DNA from 3 places in the Paenibacillus sp. NMA1017 genome. Region 3 is predicted to be linked to each of the others. Evidence: riboswitches for the same ligand, from Rfam matches in the RefSeq annotation. Region 3 holds a riboswitch; each other region holds the start of a gene.
The links. A riboswitch is a leader RNA that binds a small molecule or an ion and turns the genes downstream of it on or off. The one in region 3 is predicted to bind thiamine pyrophosphate.

Region 1 (4,304 bases), on a different contig from region 3:
TGGCCACCCTTGATCACAACGAATTTTGATCCCATACTGCTAATATGTCTTGCAGCCTCGCGGCGATCCTCCATCGTACGGATACTGATCCCGGTCAGGGCTTCCGCCTCCGGAATATTCGGTGTAACGACCAGGGCCAAGGGGAGCAAGTCGTCCTTCAAAGCTTGCACCGCTTCCAGTTGCAGCAGTTCAGCGCCTCCCTTGGCAATCATCACGGGATCGACGACGACCTTTTTCCAGCCGAACTTTCGGATCTGCTCGCTCACAAGTCGGATGATGCCCGCATTAAACAGCATGCCAGTCTTCAGGGCATCCACTCCAAGGTCTAATCCTACAGCTTTGATCTGTTCCGCTGTTGCTTCCGGTGGCAGCGGATATACGCCGTGAACCCCTAAGGTATTCTGTACGGTAATGGCCGTAATAGCTGACATGCCGTACACGCCAAGTTCTTGAAAGGTTTTGAGGTCGGCCTGAATTCCTGCCCCGCCGCCACTGTCCGAACCGGCAATCGTCAGTGCTCTGGGTACACGAACGTCTGTCATCGAGCACCACCTGCTGTGGTTGTTCCGGCTTCACGGACAGTGACATGCCCCTCCAGCGAACCTGTATGTAGTTTGGCGAGCTCGTCGAGAAAGGCAATCTGGAAGCTGCCGGGCCCCAGCTCTGAGGTGCATGCTGCGGCTCGGGAAGCTGCTGCACCGTAAAATGCCAAGCCTGCTGTACCTGCGAGCAGCAGGTTGGGTTCAACAGCTGCAAAGGCACCTAACACAGAGGTCAGCAGGCAGCCTGCTCCGGTTACCTTCGTGAGCAGCGCGTCTCCACCGCTAATCATTCGTGCTTCGGCCCCATCGGTAATGACGTCTTCTTTTCCAGTGATGACTACCATTGTATTGAGCGTTCGAGCAGCCCGAATTGCCAGATCGACATTGCCGTTGTCAGCACTGTCACCAGCATCTACGCCTTTAATCTCACGGGCTTCTCCAACAAGATGCGCGACTTCGGCTGCATTGCCTCGCACCAATGAGATTTTGACTTCTCTCAGGATTCGTAGTGCCGACTCAGTTCTAAAGCTCGTTGCTCCCGCACCGACCGGATCTAGCAGGACTGGGACACCGTGTGCATTTGCTGATTGTCCAGCAATGATCATGGCATCCACCAGTTCGCGGTTCAGCGTACCGATGTTTAACACAACGGCACCCGCTATTTTTGCCATGTCTGCTACTTCCTCGGGTGCATAGGCCATCACCGGGGAGGCGCCCAATGCATACAGGCCGTTGGCCGTAAAGTTGGTGACTACCACATTGGTCATATTGTGAACGAGGGGTTTGCTGTTTTGTACCTTCGTCAGGAGATCCGAATAACTTTGTTCCCATGTACTCATCATGATTATCCTCTCTATAGTTGGTGGTTCAACAGGGCATTAACCGTACTTCATGTATCGAATTGCCAGGCTGACTATTCCAAGACCGCTGCCTGCATCTGGACCGGCCATTCTTCCTGCTTATAAGCCATGTCCCAGAACTTATATTCCAGCTGGCAGCTCAGTATAAAATGCTCAATCATCCGCTCCCGCTCAGCAGCCGTTGCGTCTTCCGCCCAAGCATCTACACGTTCTCGGAACTTGAGTGTTGTATCATCAAGCTGGTCTCCATAGAAGCCCATCCATTCATAAAACGGATGGGACTCATCCGGCTTTACTTCATCCAGCAGCCTGCGACCAATCTCGGCATACGTCCACATACATGGCAGCAGCACAGCCAAAATCTCGCCCAGGCTGCCCTCATGCGCGACCGTTAGCATGTGACGGATATAGTGATGGGCCGACGGAGCGAGTGGATATCCCTGCAACTCTTCATAGGTCACCCCTGCGACAGCACAGAAATTTTGATGCGGATGAACCTCGCTGTGTAGAATAAAAGAGATTTGTTCATTAAATACAGCCATGTCCTCCCGATTCGTGCATTTGGAGATTGCGATGCCGTATATCCGCATGTAGGCGTTCAAATATTCAAAGTCCTGTTTTACATAGTGAATCAGCTGTCCCCTTGTCAAACTTCCTTCAGCAATACCTCTCACAAAGGGATGCTCAAAAATCGCTTGAAAAATGCCGTCCGCCTGCCGACGGAGTTTTTGTGTAAAACTCAATTTCCCCACCTCCATCAAATTGAAGAGCAAGAAGTCCTGTAAGGATACAATTCCGGAACAACGCTAAAAAGCCGCCCCGGAAAATGGAGCGGCTTCAACAATAGGCCCAATACGCAAAAAAAACGCTTGAAACCTTATATATAAAGGCTCCACTTTCCTACGCTAGTGCGAACTAGATCAGGTTCAAAGGGTCCAAGATACGTTCTTGTCTCAGCCATAGTGGCTCCCCTAGTGGACTTCTATTCTTTTGACTATTACTGTACATTCGTTCATACGCTATGTCAAACATACGTCTATCTGGTCAAAGGTCAAGTGACAGAGCTGAAGTTGGCTTTCGAGGGGAAAAGGTGCTGGAGAAGGTCAGTTCCGTCTACACGAAGGAGTTCGCGGCAGGCTCCAGTGTCTAAAAAATCAGAATTTATACCAAAAGAGAAATCAGTACTGGGAGTGTAACGAGCGATATGACAGCACTGATGACAAAGGAGGAGGCTGTTTCTGATTCCAGGCTTTCAAAACGGGTGGCGATCATAGCGGCGACTGCTGAACCCGGGAAGGAAACGAGCAGAACTGCCTTCACAGTATCTGCAGACGACAGACCGCACAGGTAGGCGATCAGCAGCATTAATAAAGGCTGTACAATTGTTTTTAACAGTGCGATGGCAAAGGCACTTACACTAAAACTAATGTTGCGTACGCCAATGGTCACTCCGACCGCGAATAAAGCGGCCCCGGACGTAATGTCTCCGATTTGATTCAACGATTTGTTCAACAAATCCGGTGAATGGAAGCCGAACAAGGTCAAAATTACACCAATCAGTGGAACCAGCGCCAGCGGTTCTTTTAAGCCATGAAGAATGGAGTCCCAGATTAACCTTCCGAGGTGACCGTTCCGTTCCTTGCCTGAATTCCGGCTGGCTACGGTAGCTATAATAGTAGCCGCCGGGTCAAGGACGGCATTGACTACAATTCCCGTAAGCGCAATCGGAATGGCGACAGCAGAGGAACCGTAGATGGCTCCAAGCACCGGGATACCCATAAAAGCAAAGGTAGGCTGTGCTGAGTTCAAAGCAAACATGGCGGCATCCTTCACTGACTGCTTCCTCGCAAAGCGGGACAGTAGAAGGAGAACGGCAAAAAAAACGACAATGCCAATGAACAGAGCCAGCAGGAATGGCCATTGCTCGATGAGTGCTTTCCTGTCCGTTGTCGTGATACCGATGAATAGATGCGCAGGCAGTGCAAATTTGGTAACCAGTGCATTTAGGGCCTTGGAGGAAGAGGCATCAAAGCTTTTGTAATGCCCCGCTAACCACCCTAAAATAATTACGAAAAAAATCGGCACCAAAATATACAAGATATGTCCGACACTCATAGATCGATTCTCCTCGCTTGAACTGACGTATTCTGCCTGTCTGAACAAGGCAATATTTTTCCTAAACGGGGCATTAGTGAGGGTGATGAATTACACTTTCCACTGCTTTGACCTTCGTATATTCCGGTTTCCACATTGCATCTCGTATAGCTTGTTCCACATTTGAAATGTGTGCTTGAGCTACCTGATCCTGAATCGCGGCTTTCGCAACCGCAACCGCAACAGCGTACGAAACATCACGTAATTTTCGGATATGAGGGAGCAGCGCACCGCCAGGCTTATTCGAATCCACGCCATTGGCAACGGCATCTGCTGCGGCTGAAAACATGGCAGGCGTAATCCTTTTGGCTTTCACTACAATCGCACCCAGACCTAGTCCCGGGAAAACAAAGGCATTGTTCGCCTGTCCAATTTCAAATTCCGTACCGTTATAGGTAACGGGCTCAAAAGGACTTCCGGTAGCGATCAATGCTTTGCCATCGGTCCACTGTATCAAATCCTCGGGTACCGCTTCGGCAAGGTTTGTAGGATTGGACATGGGCATGATGATCGGGCGTTCCACATGCTTGGCCATTTCCTTGATAATCTCTTCTGAAAAGGCACCTGCTACACCGGAAGTTCCAATCAATAGAGTAGGCTTCACCTGACGGATGACCTCCAGCAGTGGTATTTTGCCGTCATCCGACCGCGTCCATGAGCTGACCTCTTCTTTTTTACGTACATATGGTTTCTGATAATCCAGGACATCTTCCATATCGTCCGTTAACAGTCCGCGGTAATCAAAAGC
Region 2 (4,304 bases), on a different contig from region 3:
GCTGTCTTCCCTGTTTATGGAGACAGAGTATCGCGTCATCACGGACGAAGCAAGCGAGGAAGCGGTTATTCGCTGGTGGAACGAGATGACAGAGGATGGTCATGAGGGGATTGTGATCAAGCCGGAACGCTTTTTGATGAAAAATCGGGACAAGATGATTCAGCCTGCAATCAAGGTGAGAGGCCGCAAGTATTTGCATATCATTTACGGTATGGATTATCTTGCCCCTGAGAATTTAAAGCGTCTGAAGCAGCGTCGAACGAACAAAAAGGAGCGTCATGCCCTGATGGAAGGAGCGCTTGGTATGGAAGGCGTGGAACGTTTTGTCCGTAAGGATACGGTAGATCGTATTCATGAATGCGTCCTTGCCGCGCTATCTCTGGAATCGGAGCCGATTGACCCGAGATTGTAGTTTGCGAAGGAGGGATTGAGATGGAAAGGGGTACACCGTTAATTGATATTGGTGTGAACTTGATGCACCGTTCGTTTCATGCGGATCGGGAACAGGTGGTAGAGAGAGCCGCGGCTGTAGGGATTACACCTTTGATTATTACTGGAACCAGTGTCCGCGGCAGTCGGGAGGCTGCTCAGTATGCGGCCCGTTATCCGGGCAAGCTGTATACGACGGCTGGCGTGCATCCCCATGATGCCAAAGACTGCAGCGCAGATACGATTCAGCAGCTCCGCCAGCTGGCGAGTCAGCCACAGGTCGTATCCATAGGGGAATGCGGACTGGACTATAACCGTGATTTTTCGCCGCGTGATGTGCAGCGCCGATGGTTTGGGGAGCAAATCCAACTGGCGGGTGAGCTGAATATGCCGTTATTTCTGCATGAACGAGATGCACATGAGGACTTTGCCGCTATGCTGCGGGAGTATCAAGGGCTTGTCGATAAAGTGGTAGTGCATTGTTTTACCGGCACGGAACAGGAACTGCATACGTATGTAGAAATGGGACTGTATATCGGGATCACCGGCTGGATTTGCGACGAACGGCGTGGCAAACATCTGCGTGAGCTGGTTAGGGATATTCCGCTAGACCGGTTGATGATTGAAACGGATGCTCCATTTCTGACCCCGCGTAATCTGCCCGTGAAGCCCAAAGAAGGGCGTAATGAGCCGATGTATCTCGCTCACATCGCCGCTACGATTGCCGAGTGCACAGGCCGTAGCATGATGGAGATCGAAATTGCGACGACGGAAACAGCTAAGCGTTTCTTCGGATTATAGGATTGTCAAAGCCATAGATGTGGTATATATTATAGTGAATTAAAAAAGCATTGTCGGGAGCTTGAGAAAGTCAGGCTGAGAGGGTGGCCCTTGCCACTGACCGTGAAATCTGATCTGGGTAATGCCAGCGTAGAGAAACCAAGAACACTATACAGGAATGCCGCTTTTTTTTGCGGTTGTCGATAGATTCAATGTATGTCCTAGCATTTTACCTTGACCCTGACTTGGCTTGGTATCAGTGTAGTAGTTTAGACTACTGGTTATATAAGGCATATCGACGAATGATGTTTTGTATGGTGCTTTACCTTTTACTGCGCATAAAGCTTGCCTGGAGATTCAGCTCCAGGCAAGCTTTTTTTATGGCCAAGAGGCCAACTATAAGGAAAAAGGGGAGCACGCAATAATGAATACTGCTGTAAGAGCGTCCAAAGGGTTGAAACTGACGGATATTTTGGTCACGATTGTGATCGCTGTTGTGTTCGGGTTGATCTACAAAATATGGGGGCCTGCCTATGATTTGATGAAGCCATTTGGTCTACACGCCGAGCAACTGATGTATGGCATGTGGTTTATGGCAGGCACGTTTGCTTATCTCATCATTCGCAAGCCGGGTGTTGCAATTTTGGCAGAGGTGGCAGCGGCAACGGTCAGTGCTTTTTTGGGAAGCGAATGGGGCATGTCCACTTTGTATTATGGCCTGCTGCAAGGCTTGGGAGCGGAGCTGTTTTTTGCAGCTTTTCTGTATCGGAACGCAAACTTGTGGGTTGCTTCGCTAGCTGCGGCTGGGGCGGCTGTCACTTCTCTGATTCTAGACTTCAGCTACGGGTATATTGATCAGCTATCGACCTGGAACTATGTTTTGTATATTGGATTTCGGATGATTGGCAGTATTGTGATTGCCGGGGTATTCGCGTTCTATCTGGCTAAGGCATTGGAGGTAACCGGAGTCACGCGAAGTTTGAGGCCTGCAACGGAACAAGATTATAAGGGGCTGGATTGATGAGCCGGGCAACCGAAGATGTGGTGGCTTCGATCACCCGGCTACGGTTGAAATTCCCCGGTGAGCAAGAACTGCTTTTTCACAATATGTCTTTGTCTGTCCGCAAGGGGGAAAAGCTGCTGCTACTGGGGCCGAGTGGATGCGGTAAATCAACGCTGCTCCAAGTGTTAAGTGGTCTGATTCCACGCACGATAGAAGTGCCTATGAAATGCGATGCTGCTGTAATCCCAAGTGTCTCAGGTATTGTATTTCAAGATCCTGATACGCAGTTCTGTATGTCCTATGCAGACGAGGAACTGGCTTTTGTGTTGGAAAATAATCAGGTTCCTCGTGAGCAAATGCGATCCCGTATTCGCGAGCTGCTGATACAGGTTGGTCTATCGACGGATGATATACATATGCCCATTGGCAGCATGTCACAGGGAATGAAGCAGCGGCTGGCGATTGCGTCTGTGCTGGCTATGGAGCCAGAAGTGCTTTTTCTGGATGAGCCGACGGCTTTGTTGGACGAGGAAGGCACTACACAGGTGTGGGATACCATTCGCAACATTTCGGTAGACCAGACACTGGTGATCGTGGAACATAAAATTAATGAAATTGTCCATGATGTGGATCGGATTGTGGTGCTTTCTGCTCAAGGGGAGATCATTGCGGATGGAAGGGCCGAAGAAGTATTTCATGTGCATCGGCAGGCATTGTCCGAGTACGGCGTGTGGTATCCGGGAGTATGGAATGAATCGTCTTCGCCACGTTGGAGTGAAGCAGTGACGCAACAGAATGGTGCGGGGACTAATTTGCTGGAGCTAGAACATTTTAGCGGCCTCCGCAGTTTAAGTTCAGTGATTTATGTGGAGCATGCGCAGGTGAAGTCTGGCGACTGGATTGGCGTGGTCGGTGAAAACGGGGCTGGCAAAAGCTCGCTGTTGCTCTCCATGATGCGCTTACTTCGCACACAGGGACGTTATAGCGTGTGCGGAGTTGAGGCAGGCAGTACGGAACAACTGGCAGAGCGTATCGGGTTCGCGTTTCAAAATCCCGAGCTGCAATTCGTAGCACACACCGTACGAAAGGAACTAGAGTATTCGTTACCCAAGAGCTTGTTTAGCGCCGAACAGTGCCGGGAACGGGTCGATCGGATGCTTGTACAGTTCGGACTGGAGCGGCTGGACGAGCGTCATCCGTATCAGCTTTCGTTAGGCCAAAAAAGGCGGTTGAGTATTGCTACGGCTATGATTCGTGAGCCGGAAGTGCTGCTGCTCGATGAACCGACCTTTGGGCATGATGCGCGTAATACCTTTGTCATGCTGGATATGTTGGAGCAGCTGAGAGCGGCAGGCACGGCCATTGTGATGGTCACCCATGACCCGGAAATTGTCCGTCGATATTGTACCGATACATGGCGGATTCAGAAAGGGGAATTACAGTATGAACCTGTCCTTTCCCCATCATAAAACATGGTTGCATCGCGTGAATCCGGGCCTAAAGCTCGTGATGTTTTCCATCCTGTTTGTGGTCGTTATAGTCATCCATAATCCGAATGTCATGTTTAATGTTGCGTGTGCTATGTTACTGCTGCTTGTCTGGTCAGGCCATCCATGGAAGCGGCTGCTGCTGTATGGATCTCCCTTTATATTGGTGTTTATTTCAACTTCAACGGGCATGATGATGTTCGGCAAAGGGGTGACGACCTGGTGGACATGGGGCCTGATCCATATTACGCAGGAAAGCTTTTACCGAGGCATGCATCTGGGCTTTCGTGCGCTGAGTATGGCTGCGGTAGGTTTGCTGTTTGGTTTAACGACTCGTCCAGTGGACCTTTTTTATTCACTGATGCAGCAATGGAAGCTCCCTCCGAAGTATGCATACAGCTTTTTGGCAGCCATGCGGTTGATGCCCATGATGGTGGAGGAATTTCAGGCATTGAGACAAGCCCACCGTATTCGAGGTTTACATCAGCATGTGTCCAAATGGAATATGTATGCCACGCTTCGCAGGTATGCGATTCCGCTACTCGCTCAAAGTATTCGGCGTGCTCAGCGCATTGCTATTGCTATGGAAGCCAAGGGTTTTACCA
Region 3 (4,304 bases):
AAATGGGTAAAAAATAAGGCGTCGTTTATCTGGTTGCATGATCTCGCTTTACATAAGCCAAAAAGCCGTAGTTCCCTACATCGACTGTAGAGAACCACGGCTTTTTTTAATTCATGCGTTCCTAAACTCACACATTCGTTTTACTGACCGCCATCCCGATACTGCTCTGCCTTCTCACGCATCCCGGCAGCTACTGCTTCTTGAGTGTTCAGCCCCTTATCCGCTGCATAGGCGCGAATGTCCTGCGTGATACGCATACTACAAAATTTGGGGCCGCACATCGAGCAAAAGTGTGCTTCCTTGGCGCCCTCTGCCGGTAGCGTTTCATCATGGTAGGACAAGGCCCGCTCGGGATCAAGCGACAGATTGAACTGATCCCGCCAGCGAAACTCAAAGCGTGCCTTGGACAAAGCATCATCCCGCTGCTGCGCCCGTGGATGTCCCTTCGCCAGATCGGCAGCATGCGCCGCAATTTTGTAGGTAATGACACCCTCGCGGACATCATCCTTATTGGGCAGACCCAAATGCTCCTTAGGCGTAACATAGCACAGCATGGACGTCCCGAACCAACCGATCATCGCCGCCCCGATGGCTGAGGTAATATGATCATATCCGGGGGCAATATCCGTCGTGAGCGGTCCCAAGGTATAGAAAGGAGCTTCCTTACAAATCTCCATTTGTAAATCCACATTCTCTTTGATTTTATGCATAGGGACATGTCCCGGTCCTTCAATCATGACCTGAACATCATGCTTCCATGCGATTTGCGTTAACTCACCCAACGTTTCCAGCTCAGCAAACTGTGCTTCATCATTCGCATCATAGATACTACCCGGACGTAGACCATCCCCGAGAGAAAAGGCCACATCATAGGCTTTCATAATTTCGCAGATTTCTTCAAAATGTGTATACAAAAAATTCTCCTGATGGTGCGCAAGGCACCAGGCTGCCATGATCGACCCGCCACGGGATACAATTCCCGTCATTCTATTCGCCGTCATCGGTATATACCGCAGCAATACACCCGCATGAATTGTAAAATAGTCCACTCCCTGCTCCGCCTGCTCAATCAGCGTATCGCGATACAACTCCCACGTCAGCGCCTCTGCTTCACCGTTCACCTTTTCAAGTGCCTGATACAGCGGCACAGTCCCAATCGGTACAGGAGAATTCCGAATGATCCATTCACGTGTGGTATGGATATTACGGCCTGTGGACAGGTCCATAACTGTATCCGAGCCCCAACGCACAGCCCAGGTCATTTTCTCCACTTCCTCCTCGATCGAGGAGGTAACCGCAGAATTACCAATGTTCGCATTGATCTTCACGTGAAAATGACGCCCAATGACCATTGGCTCACTTTCCGGGTGATTGATATTCGAAGGCAAAATGGCTCGTCCAGCCGCCAATTCCTGCCGTACAAACTCAGGCTCGAGCCCTTCGCGGATCGCCGCAAATTCCATTTCGGGCGTAATGATCCCTTGCCGTGCATAATGCATTTGCGTCACTGTACGACCTTGCGAAGCACGAAGCGGACGGTTGGTCACGCCGGGAAATTCAACTGTCTCCCGTTTGGAGCCAGGTTTGAGTCCATTATCCTCCGGTTTGACGGCGCGTCCCTCGTAAGCCTCCACATCACCCCGTTCCAGTGCCCAAGCTCGCCGTAGTGGAGGCAGACCCTGACGGATATCGACCTGATAGGCTTCGTCAGTCATGGGACCGCTTGTATCGTACACACGCAATGGCTCATGATGCTCTATGCCCTGCGGCGTATGTGTAGGATGGAGAGCAATTTCCCGCTCTGGCACGGCAATGTCCGGCCGCGAGCCTTGAATATATACCTTACGGCTCCCTGGAAAGGGCGTTACCCCACTGGCTTGCTCCCCGTTTGTTCTCTCTACCTCAACTTCCCTTGTTCCTGCCAACCTTACTTCTGCTGATTTCAATTCTGTTCCTTTTGTTCCTTCTACTTTTGTCGGCTTCATTGTCCATTCCTCCCGTTTCGATGAAATGACACACCGATCCGGAACCATTCCCAGGGTGGCGCTGATCTATGCAAAAAAGCCGGTTCCCCAGGGAACCGGCTAATCTAACGAGGCAGCTATCCAAACCGTGCACATGTGAATAATCCTATTCCAATGCGTCACCGTAGACAGCAGCTGCGTATACATTTCAATGGCCGATTACTTCCCTACGCTGGTATGATCCAGATCAGGTGCAAAGGGTCCGGAATCTTGCACGATTCCATCTCAGCCCGGCATTACAGGCTCCCCCAGTAACTGTGATACTTCTATTCACATGAGGCGGACATAACAGACATCCCGCCATCCTTATCAGACTACTTCAAATTTATGGCTTTGGCAACCCTTCTAGGTTCCATTTAGCAAGGAGACGCTCCTCATCAAATCACTTTGCTTGCTGCAACTGTATTTATTCTTGTTACGGAAGCATAAGCCCCATTTCCTTCGCCGCTTCGATCAAAATCGGAGCAAAGTCATGTAGCGTCTCGGGTGCAAGCCGACTGACCGGACCGGATACAGATAAAGCCGCAGTGACTTGTCCCTTCCGGTTCACAATTGGCGCAGCCACAGCAGCGGCCCCGGGCTCCCGTTCTTCATAGCTGGTCGCATAGCCCTTCTCGCGAATGTCCTGCAGCTGGGCTTTATAGACCTCCGGGTCTACCGAGGGCGGCCATTCATTCCCGCTTAGTAGGGCTTCCAGCTCCTGCGGCGGCATAAAGGCTGCCAGCACCTTGCTGGAGGCCCCTACAGCCAGCGGCATACGCGCACCTACAGGCGCAACCCTGCGGATCGCCTGATTGCTCTGCACGGCTTGTATGCGAATACGCATGCTGCCGTCCCGTAAGTACAAGCTGACCGTCTCGCCCAAACGGTCACGTAGTCCTTCCATTGCAGGCTGTAACAACACCGCCGGCTCGTCACTTTGGGACAAATGCGTGGATAGCTCCCAAATGCGGAAGCCAAGTCGATATTTTTCCGTTTCGGCATTCCGAACGACAAAGCCCCGATCCTCCAACGTAGTCAGCAGCCGATGAACCGTACTTTTATGTAGACCAATTTTGGAGGCAATCTCCGTCAGGCCAAGATCCGAATCTGCGGTAAAACACAACAATATATCAAGTGCACGCTCTACAGCGCGAACGGTTAATTTACGGTCTTCCATCGTGAACCGCTCCTCTTGTATCCATATTCGTTTCACACTATGAAACATGGTTACATAAATTATATAGAATAGTCGCGGCTACTGTAAACCGATGTTTTTGTGACAACCATATTACAGAACGAGAACAAACATCGACAATTCTTTGCATCATTTTTACTTTTCCGGTTCAGGCGTTGACTTTGGATAACCCCCATCATACGATAATAGGTATCTATACGGATATACACTATCATTTTCAAGTGGAATTATACCTAAATTCTATGAAATGAAGATCAATTTTATATAAGGAGGCTCTTACATGATTTCTACATCCCAGCGCAACTCTCAGCTACAGACCGCTGTTCAGGAGCCGTCCACCCCACTCTTTAATCCCCGTCTGCTGCGGTTCAAGCACGTTGTGATTGCTCTGCTGTTGTCGGTCGTCTTTTTTCTGCTGTTTTGTTTTATTGCCTTGCATGCTTACATCGCATGGGTACTTACGAATCCTACCGTCGCGCCGCTGTACTCTAATCCGATGCAGGCCAAAAACATGCCTTATGAGGAAGTCAGCTTCCCTGCCAAGGATGGTAGCCGCATGGTACAAGGCTGGTATATCCCGGCGGATCAATCGCGGAAAACGATTATTTTCAGCCATGGTTATGGAGCTAACCGCGAAGAAAGCTGGATTCCCATGTATGATCTGGCGCATTATGCCCACAGTTTGAACTTTAATGTGGTCATGTTCGATTATGGATTCGCGTCCCAAAACAGCAAAGCAGTCGCAACCGGAGGCAAAGCGGAATCCCAGCAGCTTCTCGGAGCGATCCAGCTTGCCAAGCAACGCGGCTCGTCGGAGATTATCGTATGGGGCTTCTCCATGGGGGCAGGAACCGCTCTTCAGGCGGGCTTGCAAACCAAGGATGTGGACGCAATGATTTTGGACAGCACCTTCCTGCTAGAGCCGGATACGCTGTACCATAACATTCACAATCAAATTAATCTGCCAAGACATCCGTCTTTGGAAATTCTGGAGTTGCTGTTTCCAGTCTTGAACGGCACCAGCTTGCATCAGATTCCATATCAGGAGGTTAAAAAGGAAAACTATCCGTTCCCGATCATGTTTGTGCATGGTACACAGGATG

Region 1: another riboswitch for thiamine pyrophosphate. It lies ahead of tenA (thiaminase II); the one in region 3 lies ahead of thiC (phosphomethylpyrimidine synthase ThiC).
Region 2: another riboswitch for thiamine pyrophosphate. It lies ahead of AC5ELV_RS18675 (ECF transporter S component); the one in region 3 lies ahead of thiC (phosphomethylpyrimidine synthase ThiC).

The regions. Positions count from the first base shown of each region.
Region 1 is NZ_JBZXYR010000005.1:263,259-267,562, forward strand. It holds gene thiD (bifunctional hydroxymethylpyrimidine kinase/phosphomethylpyrimidine kinase) at 1-542, opposite strand, end outside; gene thiM (hydroxyethylthiazole kinase) at 539-1,384, opposite strand; gene tenA (thiaminase II) at 1,456-2,145, opposite strand; TPP riboswitch at 2,283-2,385, opposite strand; gene AC5ELV_RS15500 (AEC family transporter) at 2,564-3,517, opposite strand; gene AC5ELV_RS15505 (NAD-dependent malic enzyme) at 3,591-4,304, opposite strand, start outside.
Region 2 is NZ_JBZXYR010000008.1:59,683-63,986, reverse strand. It holds gene AC5ELV_RS18685 (polynucleotide kinase-phosphatase) at 1-412, shown strand, start outside; gene AC5ELV_RS18680 (TatD family hydrolase) at 433-1,230, shown strand; TPP riboswitch at 1,275-1,384, shown strand; gene AC5ELV_RS18675 (ECF transporter S component) at 1,634-2,230, shown strand; gene AC5ELV_RS18670 (ABC transporter ATP-binding protein) at 2,230-3,681, shown strand; gene AC5ELV_RS18665 (energy-coupling factor transporter transmembrane component T family protein) at 3,656-4,304, shown strand, end outside.
Region 3 is NZ_JBZXYR010000010.1:121,344-125,647, reverse strand. It holds gene AC5ELV_RS21080 (hypothetical protein) at 1-17, shown strand, start outside; gene thiC (phosphomethylpyrimidine synthase ThiC) at 141-1,985, opposite strand; TPP riboswitch at 2,172-2,284, opposite strand; gene AC5ELV_RS21070 (IclR family transcriptional regulator) at 2,440-3,183, opposite strand; gene AC5ELV_RS21065 (alpha/beta hydrolase) at 3,482-4,304, shown strand, end outside.